Regions from separate parts of the Ensifer sp. NPDC090286 genome, predicted to be linked through region 2. Evidence: predicted binding sites of a transcription regulator. Region 2 holds the regulator's gene; each other region holds the start of a gene.
What was found. The regulator PhoB, encoded in region 2, activates phosphate uptake and scavenging genes when phosphate is short. The targets are predictions, from matches to a motif close to TGTCATNNANCTGTCAT.

Region 1 (3,352 bases), on a different contig from region 2:
GCCAAAGGCGCGAAGCCGCGCGCGATCGTCCCTGGAGGCGCCGGCGACGATGGCTCCAGCCTCACAGGCAAAGCGGATCAGGGCGCCCGTCTTCATCGCCTGCAACGTGACGATCCCGGCCTCGTCCGGCGGCGACTTTTCCGCGGCCAGGTCGAGCGCCTGTCCGCCGGCCATGCCGCCGTGGCCGGCGGCGCGTCCGAGCGCCAGAACCAGCTCCACCTTCTGCGCATCCGAAAGCGAGGTTTCGGGGGCTGCGATGATATCGAAGGCGAAAGTCAGCAGACTGTCACCGGCAAGGATCGCTGTCGCCTCGTCGAAGGCCTTGTGCACGGTCGGCTGGCCGCGGCGTATATCGTCGTCGTCCATCGCCGGCAGGTCGTCATGGACGAGCGAGTAGCAATGCACGCATTCGAGTGCCGCGCCGGCGCGCAGGGCTGCGTCGCGATTGCCGCCGAGCAGATCGGCGCATTCGATCACCAGGAAGGGGCGCAGGCGCTTGCCGCCGTTCAGCACGCCGTGGCGCATGGCAGCCAACAGGTTTGCCGGCCGGGCGATTTCGTCGGCTTCCTTCGTCTGGCCGAGCAGACGTTCCAGCAGCGCCTCGACGGCGCGGGCATTGGTGGCGAGGCGACGGGTAAAAGGCGATGGTTCCTGGCTCATGCGCGCTCTTTGACATGGGCGAAGAGGGCTTTCAACGGGGATTCGTGTCGCAGCCGCGCGCTTTCCCTGGGACAGCCGCCTGCACGCCTTGCCTTTTGCCAGAAAGCCCGTTCAACTCTGCCTGCGCATGCACTAAGAGAAGCGGATGGACAGCGAGGTGAACAGTCAGGCCGCGAACGTCGTTCCGGAAGCGCGCGAGGAGGGCGAAGTGCCTTCCAGTCGCTGGTCTTCGCTTCGCCGGACGTTGCGTACGCGCCGCCGCCAGATCGTGCTCGCCGTGCTTGGCCTGCTCGTCCTTCCTTACGCACTGATCGTTCTCTATCTGGTGGAGTTCATCCATCCGATTTCAACGCTGATGCTGCGCGATCTCGCGCTGCTGCGCGGCTACGATCGGCAATGGGTCGAGTTCGACGATATCGCCCCGGTTCTGGTGCAGTCGGTGATGATGTCCGAAGACGGCCAGTTCTGCGCCCATGACGGCGTCGATTGGGGGCAGATGCGGGGCGTGGTCGAGGATGCGCTCGAAGGGGAATCCACCCGTGGAGCCAGCACCATTCCGATGCAGACGGTCAAGAACCTCTACCTCTGGAATGGCCGCTCCTTCCTGCGCAAAGGCATGGAACTGCCGCTGGCGGTCGCCGCCGACTTCGTCTGGAGCAAGCGGCGGATGATGGAGATCTATCTCAATATCGCCGAATGGGGCGACGGGATCTACGGTATCGAGGCTGCTGCCCGCCACCATTTCGGGGTTTCGGCGTCGAAGCTTTCGCGCCGGCAGGCAGCGCTGCTTGCTGTCTCGCTGCCCAATCCGAAAGAGCGCAACGCCGGCAAGCCGGGCCGCGGGCTGAAGCGCCTGGCAAACCTGATCGAGCGCCGCGCCAGCCGCTCCGGCGGTTACATCACCTGCCTTTATAATTAGGATCAGACCTTTTCATTGGATGGGCTCACTGGGCGATGTCATGCTCGCGTTGTAGAGTTCTGCCATCTGGGCCTCTCTCCCCTTGAAAGGCCCGATCGCTCCATGACCTTGATCTCCCCCTCGCTTCTCGCCTTTGGCCGCAATGCCAACCATGCCTCGCCGAGACATCTCGGAACGCGCTACGACCCCGAAGGCCGCTTCCTGCCGGAACCGGGCAACACGGTCGTTTCTCACGTCACTGCCGGGTCGCCGTCCGAGGCCGCCGTGCTTGGCGTGCGCGACCGGTTGATGGCGATGCCCGAGGCGCGGCAGTTCGCCTTTACCGCGCCCTCCAGCCTGCACATGACCATCTTCCAGGGCATCATCGAACACCGCCGGAAACTCCCTTACTGGCCGGCTGACCTGCCGCTCGATACGCCGATCGAGGTGATGACGGCGCACTACCGCGACCGGCTCGCGAATTTTGTGCCGCTGGAGCCGTTCCGCGCCCGCGTGACCGAGGTCACCCCGACAGGTCTTGCGCTTGAAGGCAACAGTGCTGCCGATCGCGCCTGCCTCAAGGCCTGGCGCGACGCCTTCGCAGACGCCTTCGGTTACCGCCATCCTGATCATGACGATTACGAATTCCACATCACCTATGCCTACCCCGTCGACTGGCTCGACGATGCGGCGCTGCCGCGCTGGCAGGTGATGCTGGACGAACAGCTCGCTTTTCTGCGCGAGCAGGCACCGGTGATCGCGCTCGATCCACCCGCCTTCTGCTCGTTCGAGGACATGAACCATTTCGAGGAACTGATCGTTTTCTCGGAGAGACCAGCAACCAAGGAGCGGAAATGACCGGACTTACGCTTTTTGTCGGCAACAAGAACTATTCGTCCTGGTCGATGCGGCCATGGATCGCGATGACGGCGGCCGGCATCGCCTTCGACGAGGTGGTGATCCCCTTCGACTTTGCCGCGGGTAACCCGGACATTCGCGCGGTTTCGCCGACGGGGAAGGTGCCGCTGCTTAGGCATGGCGATTTCCTTGTCTGGGAATCGCTGGCGATCATCGACTACGTCGCCGAGCTTTTTCCCGACGCCGGGCTGTGGCCGGCCGACCGTCAGGCGCGCGCCCGGGCGCGCAGCTATTCGATGGAAATGCTCTCCGGGTTCAGGGCGCTGCGCGGAGCCTGCCCGATGAATATCCGCCGGGCGAAGAAGGCGCTGGACGTTGCCGAGGACGTCCGTGCGGATGTCGCCCGCATCGAAACCATCTGGCGGCAGGCGCTCGCCCAATCCGGCGGTCCGTTCCTCTTTGGCGCCTTCACCGCGGCCGATGCGATGTACGCACCTGTGGTCAACCGCTTCGACGTCTATGATCTCGTTGCGGATCCAGAAACGCTCGGCTACATGAACCGCGTAAAGGCACATCCGGCGTTCCTGAAATGGGAAGAAGCCGCCCGCGCAGAGCCTTGGGTCGTCATCGAAGACGAGATCTGAAAAGGTCGAGTCGAAAAATTGCCCGTGGGGACTGGTCAAACAGCAGCTGGCCATGTATAAGCGCGCCAAATTTCCGTGATTAACATCTGTTTTACACGGCCATTTCGGCTGCTGAACAGTGTTTGCCCGATAAGTGGAGAATGAAATGGCTGTACCTAAAAGAAAAACGAGCCCGTCCAAGCGTGGCATGCGCCGTTCGGCTGACGCTCTGAAGACCCCGACCTACGTCGAAGACAAGAACTCCGGCGAACTGCGTCGCCCGCACCACATCGACCTGAAGACCGGCATGTAC
Region 2 (3,352 bases):
GGATCGATTCCTGGCAGCAGAAAAATCGTCCGGGAGGGCTTGCAAAAATGCAACGCCGGCCGAGCAAGTTGGGGAAAACTACGAAATCGATTCGGCCTGATTCCCGGGACTCTTGCCACAGAGTCCAGCGGTCAGTACGTTAACATTCAATTACTAGACGCATGCGGCGGACCTAGTCACCAAAAGAGTTATCGCGTTTGCAACCCCGGGGTTCAGCCGGGGTGCGGTGAGGGATTCTGCCATCCCCAACGCTGAGAACGGAGAGTGCAGAAATGAACTGGACTGACGAGCGGGTGGAGAAACTGAAGAAGCTTTGGTCCGAGGGCCTGAGCGCGAGCCAGATCGCGGCACAGCTCGGCGGCGTCAGCCGTAACGCTGTCATCGGCAAGGTTCACCGCCTGAGCCTGCCAGGTCGCGCCAAGGCCGGCGGCAGCACCACGACGGCGGCCCGTCCGAAGCGCCCGACTTCGGCACCGCGTGCGCCGAACTACGCTTCGCGCGTTTCGGCCCGCCCGGTTGCACGCACGGCCGGCGCTGTCGTTCTCAAGGAAGAAATCGAAGTCGATCTCGTTGCCGAGCAGGATTTCAGCACCCGGACCGACGTTGTCGTGCCGATGTCGCGCCGCCTCGAGCTGACCCAGCTCACCGAGCGCACCTGCAAGTGGCCGATCGGCGACCCGCTGAAGGAAGAGTTTCACTTCTGCGGCAACGATTCCCCGGAATCCTCGCCTTACTGCACCTTCCATGCGCGGCTGGCCTACCAGCCGTCGGGCGAGCGCCGCAGGGCCCGCTAAGAAGCCGGACAGCATCAATAAAAAAGGGGCCGATCGGCCCCTTTTTTTGTTGGAGACTTCCGGATCTGTCAGCTTTCGAGCGAATAGCCGGCTCCGCGAACGGTGCGGATAACGTCCGGCATGTTCGAGAAATTCAGAGCCTTGCGCAGGCGACCGACATGCACGTCGACGGTGCGTTCGTCGACATAGATGTCATGGCCCCACACGCCGTCCAGAAGCTGCGAGCGCGAGAAGACGCGGCCCGGCGAGGACATCAGGAACTCCAGAAGACGGAACTCGGTCGGGCCGAGGCGCACTTCGCGGCTGCGGCGGTGAACGCGGTGGGTCTCGCGGTCGAGTTCGATGTCGCCGCAGCGAAGCAGCGTCGACAGCACCTCGGGCTTTGCCCGGCGCAGCATCGCCTTGACGCGCGCCATCAGCTCCGGAGTGGAGAATGGCTTGACCACATAGTCATCGGCGCCGGTCGCCAGACCCCGGACGCGCTCGCTTTCCTCGCCGCGCGCCGTCAGCATGATGATCGGCAGGCGCTCCGTCTCCGGGCGCTGGCGCAGCCGGCGGCAAAGTTCGATGCCGGAAACACCGGGCAGCATCCAGTCGAGGATGAGCAGGTCGGGCAGCCGCTCCTGAAGCCGGATCTCCGCCTCGTCGCCCCTGAGGATCGTGTCGACGTCGAAGCCCTCGGCTTCCAGATTGTAACGCAGCAGAACGCTCAGCGCCTCTTCGTCTTCGACTACGGCGATTTTTGGCAACATCAGGTAACGTCTCCTTACCGCGGGCGACCCTTGGGCTCATCGGCCCGGCCGGCGCTCAGACACTCTAAATCTGGAGCACGTCCGCCGATTTCAAAGGCGGGGCGAAAACCGCGTGCTTCAGATACAGGAATTCGGGGCCGCGACCGAAGCCGCGACCGGATCAAATTTCAAAGGGCATGCATGCTTACGGCGCGCTCGGCGCTCAGTCGTTGACCGAGCCCAGCGTCGACGTGGTGTCATCCTTCGGACGCTCGCCTTCCGGCTGAGCACCCGTCGCCATGTAATAGATCGTCTCGGCGATGTTGGTCGCGTGGTCGCCGATGCGCTCGATGTTCTTGGCGCAGAACAGAAGATGCGTGCAGGGCGTGATGTTGCGCGGATCTTCCATCATGTAGGTCAGCAGCTCGCGGAACAGCGAGGTGTAGATCGCATCGATCTCCTCGTCGCGCTCGCGGATGCTGTTGGCCTTCTCGGGCGAGCGCGAGGCGTAGACGTCGAGCACTTCCTTGAGCTGGACGAGAGCAAGCTCCGCCAGGTGCTCCAGGCCGCGGGCGAGCTTGCGCGGAATGCCGGATCCGGCAACCGCGATCACGCGCTTGGCGGTGTTCTTGCCGAGATCGCCGACGCGTTCCAGATCGGAGGCGATGCGGATCGATCCCATGATCTCGCGCAGGTCGGCGGCGACCGGCTGGCGCTTGGCGATGGTGACGATCGCCTTCTCGCCGATCTGGCGCTCGGCGTCGTCGAGAACGGTGTCGTCCGAGATCACCTTCTGCGCGAGAGCGAGGTCGGAATTGACCAGCGCGCGAACGGATTCGGCGACCATCTGCTCGGCGAGACCGCCCATCTCCGAGATGCGGCGCGTCAGGTACTTCAGTTCTTCGTCATAGGCGGACATGATATGCATGGACATGATCGTCGATCCTTACGGGCGCTTTGCAGTTACTGTTGCAGCCTTATGCGGCCTCAGCCGAAGCGGCCCATGATGTAATCCTGGGTGCGCTGGTCATCCGGATTGGTGAACATCTTGTCGGTGTCGTTCTCCTCGACGAGATTGCCGAGGTGGAACATGGCGGTGCGCTGCGAAACGCGGGCGGCCTGCTGCATCGAGTGGGTCACGATGACAATCGTGAAGTTCGTGCGCAGTTCGTGGATGAGTTCTTCAACCTTGGCCGTCGCGATCGGATCGAGCGCCGAGCAGGGCTCGTCCATCAGGATGACTTCCGGGCTGACGGCGACGGCACGGGCGATGCAGAGGCGCTGCTGCTGACCACCGGAAAGGCCAGTGCCCGGCTCCTGAAGACGATCCTTTACCTCGTTCCACAGACCGGCCTTCTGCAGGCTGGTCTCGACCACTTCGTCAAAGTCGGCCTTGGTGCGGGCAAGTCCGTGGATGCGCGGACCGTAGGCGACGTTGTCGTAGATCGACTTCGGGAAAGGATTCGGCTTCTGGAAGACCATGCCGACGCGGGCGCGCAGTTCGACGACGTCGATCGTCGGGTCGTAGATGTCGTCCTCGTCGAGCGTGATCTTGCCGGTGACGCGGCAGTTCTCGATCGTGTCGTTCATGCGGTTCAGCGTGCGCAGGAAGGTCGACTTGCCGCAACCCGAAGGACCGATCAGCGCCGTGACGGTGTTCTCGCGGATGTTGAGGTTGACGTCGAAAAGCGCGCGCTTCTCGCCGTAATAGACCGACACATCCTTGCCGATCATCTTGTAGGGCACGGTGTTCATTTTCTGATCCAGGGCCTTCTCGACTGCTGCTTCTGACATGATGTTCATAGTAATTACCTCACTACCAGCGGC
Region 3 (3,352 bases), on a different contig from region 2:
ATCCGCCTCCGTCACGGTGACCTCGATAGATCCCGGCGCATGCACCAGCGCGTTTTCGACGATGTTGCGTATCATCTCGCGCAGGCTGACGGCCTCTGCCTCGATCTCGACGGCGTTGTTGGGCAGGTTAAGCGAGAGCATGTCGTCGAGGGCGGGATAGGAACCTTCGGCCTGCAGGCGACGGATGGCCTCCCGCACAACGAGGCGCATGTCGAGGGTCTCGCGCAGGCGCGATTCGATGCCGTGCAGCGTGCTTGCATCCGACAGAAGCTGGTTTGCGAGAACGCTGGCATTGACCGAGTTGGCGTGGATGCGGCCGAGAATGTCACGCAATCTGCCCGCCGGCGCTTCGTCGATCGAAAGTTCTGCAAGTGCGCGCAAGGCGGTCAATGGCGTGCGCAACTGATGGGCGGCGTCGGCCGTCACGCTCTTTAAGCCGACAAGCACGGAATCGAGTCGGCCCATGAAGTCGTTCAGCGCCGAGATCAGTGCGCTCACCTCCCTTGGTATCGGGCCGGAGACTGGGCTCAGATCAGACGAGGCTCGGTGGCGCAAATCGGCCTCGACTGTTCTCAGCGGTGCGAAAGCCTGGCGGACCGCCAGCCAGATCAGCAGGAATGCCAGCACGGAAACGGCGATCGCAGGAAGGGCCGCATTGAAGGTCAGGTGCAGCCCAAGCTGATCGCGCGCCTCGCGGGTCTCGCCGACGAGAACGTCGACCCAGCCGCCGCCGGCTGCGTCGGTGCTGTAGCGGGCGACGGCGGCGATGCGGATCCGCTCGCCCCTGTAGGTGCTGTCGGCCAGCCGCAACTGCGGTCCCGTGCCGTGCGGGATCTCCAGGCCGAGGATCGGCGAGCCGGTGATGATCGTGCCGTCCGGGGCCGCCACCCGGTAGAAGATGCGATTGAGCCGGGATGTGCCGAGGATGGCGAAGGCGGAATGCGGCAGGTCGACGCTTGCGGTGCCGTCTTCGATAGAGACCGTGTCGGCAATCGAAAGTGCGGCCGCGCCAAGCACCCGGTCGAAGGCTTCTTCGGCCGCGTTGTGGGCATTCCAGCGCACCATCCAGAACAGAAAAAGCCCGATGATGATGAGCAGGGCAGCGCCGCTGAACAGGATGCGGCGCTCGATCGAGTAATCAGACCGCACCGCTTGCGCCGCTCCCGGTACGCTGGCGCAGCATGTAGCCCACGCCGCGATGCGTGACGATCTCGATGTCGCAGTCCTCGAGCTTTCGGCGCACCCGGGAAACCAGCAACTCGACGGCATTCGGCGTGCCCGTGTCCTCATAGCCGAAGAGCTTTACGACCAACTGCTCCTTGTTGACTGTCGTGCCGGCGCGGGTCGCCAGGGCCTCCAGCACGTCGAATTCGCGGCGGCCGAGGTCGAGCGGGCGGCCTTCGAGCATCACCGCGCGGGCCGAAAGGTCGATGGAGATCGAGCCCAAGCGCAGAACCGATTGTGCAGCCCCCAGGTGCCGGCGGGAGACGGCCCGAATGCGCGCGACGAGCTCGTGCAGGTCGAAGGGTTTGACCAGATAGTCGTCAGCGCCTAATTCGAGCAGGTCGACCTTGTCGGCCACCTGGTTGCGGGCGGTGATGACGATGACGGGACGCGTCAGCCCACCCTGGCGCATGGCACTCAGGATGGCGAAGCCGTCCCGCTTCGGCAGGTTGATGTCGAGGATCACCAGATCGTGCGAGGCGTTGAGGGCGAGCCGCTCCCCTTCCGCGCCGTCGAACGCGGTCGTGACCTCGTAGCCTTCCTTTTCCAGGCGCATGGAAATGGCAAAGGCGATGTCTGGGGTGTCTTCGATCAGGAGAATGCGCATCGCGTTTCCAGGTGACAGGATTGTGACAGTGATACTCCCATACACAGATCAAAAGCAGATGAGAACTATGAAGCTTTCGCCGGGAGAGCGGAGCTTCGGGGAGGGGTAGACATGAACGCGCACAGGCTGTTTTTGGCCGGCCTCGCATTGGCGTGCGTGCTGCTGTTGCCCGTGTCGACAACGGCGAAAGCCGGTTGCGGGACAAGCTCCGATCTCGACGAGCGCTACTGCGACGCCGACAAGGACTTCGTTGCCGATGCGCCGACAGACCCTTCGAAATGGCGGGATCCGCAGACGCTCGTCTGGGCCTATGCTCCGATCGAGGAGCCGGCCATCTACGCCAGCCTGTTCAAGGATTTCACCACCCATCTCGGCGCCTGTCTCGGTCGCCAGATCGTCTATTACCCGGTGCAGTCGAGCAAGGCGGAGATCGAAGCCATGCGCTCCGGGCGGCTCCACTTCGCCGGCTTTTCGACCGGACCGACGGTCGAGGCCGTTAACCGCGCCGGCGCCGTTCCCTTTGCCGCAAAAGGCATCGGCAATGCGGTGCGCGGCTACAATCTGATTGCCATCGTTCGCGCGGACTCCCCGTTCAAGACCCTCTCCGATCTCAAGGGGCGGCGCGTGGCGCACGCGTCCGCGTTCTCGAACTCGGGGCACCTGGCGCCGCGCGCGCTTTTCCCGGGCGAAGGCCTGAGTCCGGGGGAGGATTATGCGCCGATCATGTCCGGCGGTCATGACAAGTCCATTCTCGGGGTGATCTCGGGTGACTACGACATGGCGGCCGTCGCGTCCGACGTGTTGGAACGTTTGATCGAGCGGCGGATGGTCAAGCGCGAAGACCTCCGCGTCATCTTCACCAGCGGCATCTTTCCGACGTCGTCCTTCGCCTATGCGCATGATCTCGCCCCGCCGCTGGTCGCGGCGATGAAGCGGTGTTTCTTCGACTTCGAGTTCACTGCGGAAATGAAGAGCGAGTTTCACGGCGACGAGCGCTTCCTGCCGATCCGCTACGATCGGGATTGGGCAAGCGTGCGCGAGGTCATCGACAAGGCCGGCGCTTCCACTTTCTGACCTCATCCAACAGCCCGACAGGAGACCGATGCGCCGCGTGCGCAGGCCCTGTCGCGCGCCTACCACAAACGTCACCGCAGGCCGGGCCAACCCGCCCGAGGCTGCTGTGCGGCTTCCAACCCACGGGATTGCTATGCGAAACTTTGGCAAAGCCATTTACAACTACAGGGTCCACAACCAGGACCCCACCACGATGGTGGGCGTCGGTCTGGTCGTGCTGTTCGCCTATCTGATTGCCGCGCCCATCCTTCTTCTGCTTTCGGACGCGTTCTTCGTGCAGTTCGCCGACCAGGCCCGCTCCGGGCAATCGATGGGCGAGCTGACGCTTTACTATTTCAACCGCGTCTTCCTGTCGAAGATCGCCGCCGACGTCTTCTGGCAGCCGCTTTTCCACACCGGGACCATAGCCCTCGGTGCGATCGCGGTCGCGCTGGTGGTCGGCATCCC

Region 1: a site for PhoB is predicted at 1,616-1,632, ahead of ACIQUG_RS30205 (DUF1868 domain-containing protein). Genes of this name have one in related genera too.
Region 3: a site for PhoB is predicted at 1,843-1,859, ahead of phnD (phosphate/phosphite/phosphonate ABC transporter substrate-binding protein). Genes of this name have one in related genera too.

The regions. Positions count from the first base shown of each region.
Region 1 is NZ_JBIVYF010000007.1:259,897-263,248, reverse strand. It holds gene ACIQUG_RS30215 (polyprenyl synthetase family protein) at 1-660, opposite strand, end outside; gene mtgA (monofunctional biosynthetic peptidoglycan transglycosylase) at 806-1,579, shown strand; gene ACIQUG_RS30205 (DUF1868 domain-containing protein) at 1,682-2,416, shown strand; gene ACIQUG_RS30200 (glutathione S-transferase family protein) at 2,413-3,060, shown strand; gene rpmF (50S ribosomal protein L32) at 3,206-3,352, shown strand, end outside.
Region 2 is NZ_JBIVYF010000003.1:631,361-634,712, forward strand. It holds gene ACIQUG_RS18245 (GcrA family cell cycle regulator) at 273-794, shown strand; gene phoB (phosphate regulon transcriptional regulator PhoB) at 863-1,546, opposite strand; gene phoU (phosphate signaling complex protein PhoU) at 1,749-2,462, opposite strand; gene pstB (phosphate ABC transporter ATP-binding protein PstB) at 2,513-3,328, opposite strand; gene pstA (phosphate ABC transporter permease PstA) at 3,342-3,352, opposite strand, start outside.
Region 3 is NZ_JBIVYF010000008.1:130,365-133,716, reverse strand. It holds gene ACIQUG_RS31515 (sensor histidine kinase N-terminal domain-containing protein) at 1-1,149, opposite strand, end outside; gene ACIQUG_RS31510 (response regulator transcription factor) at 1,139-1,831, opposite strand; gene phnD (phosphate/phosphite/phosphonate ABC transporter substrate-binding protein) at 1,943-2,905, shown strand; gene ACIQUG_RS31500 (ABC transporter permease) at 3,039-3,352, shown strand, end outside.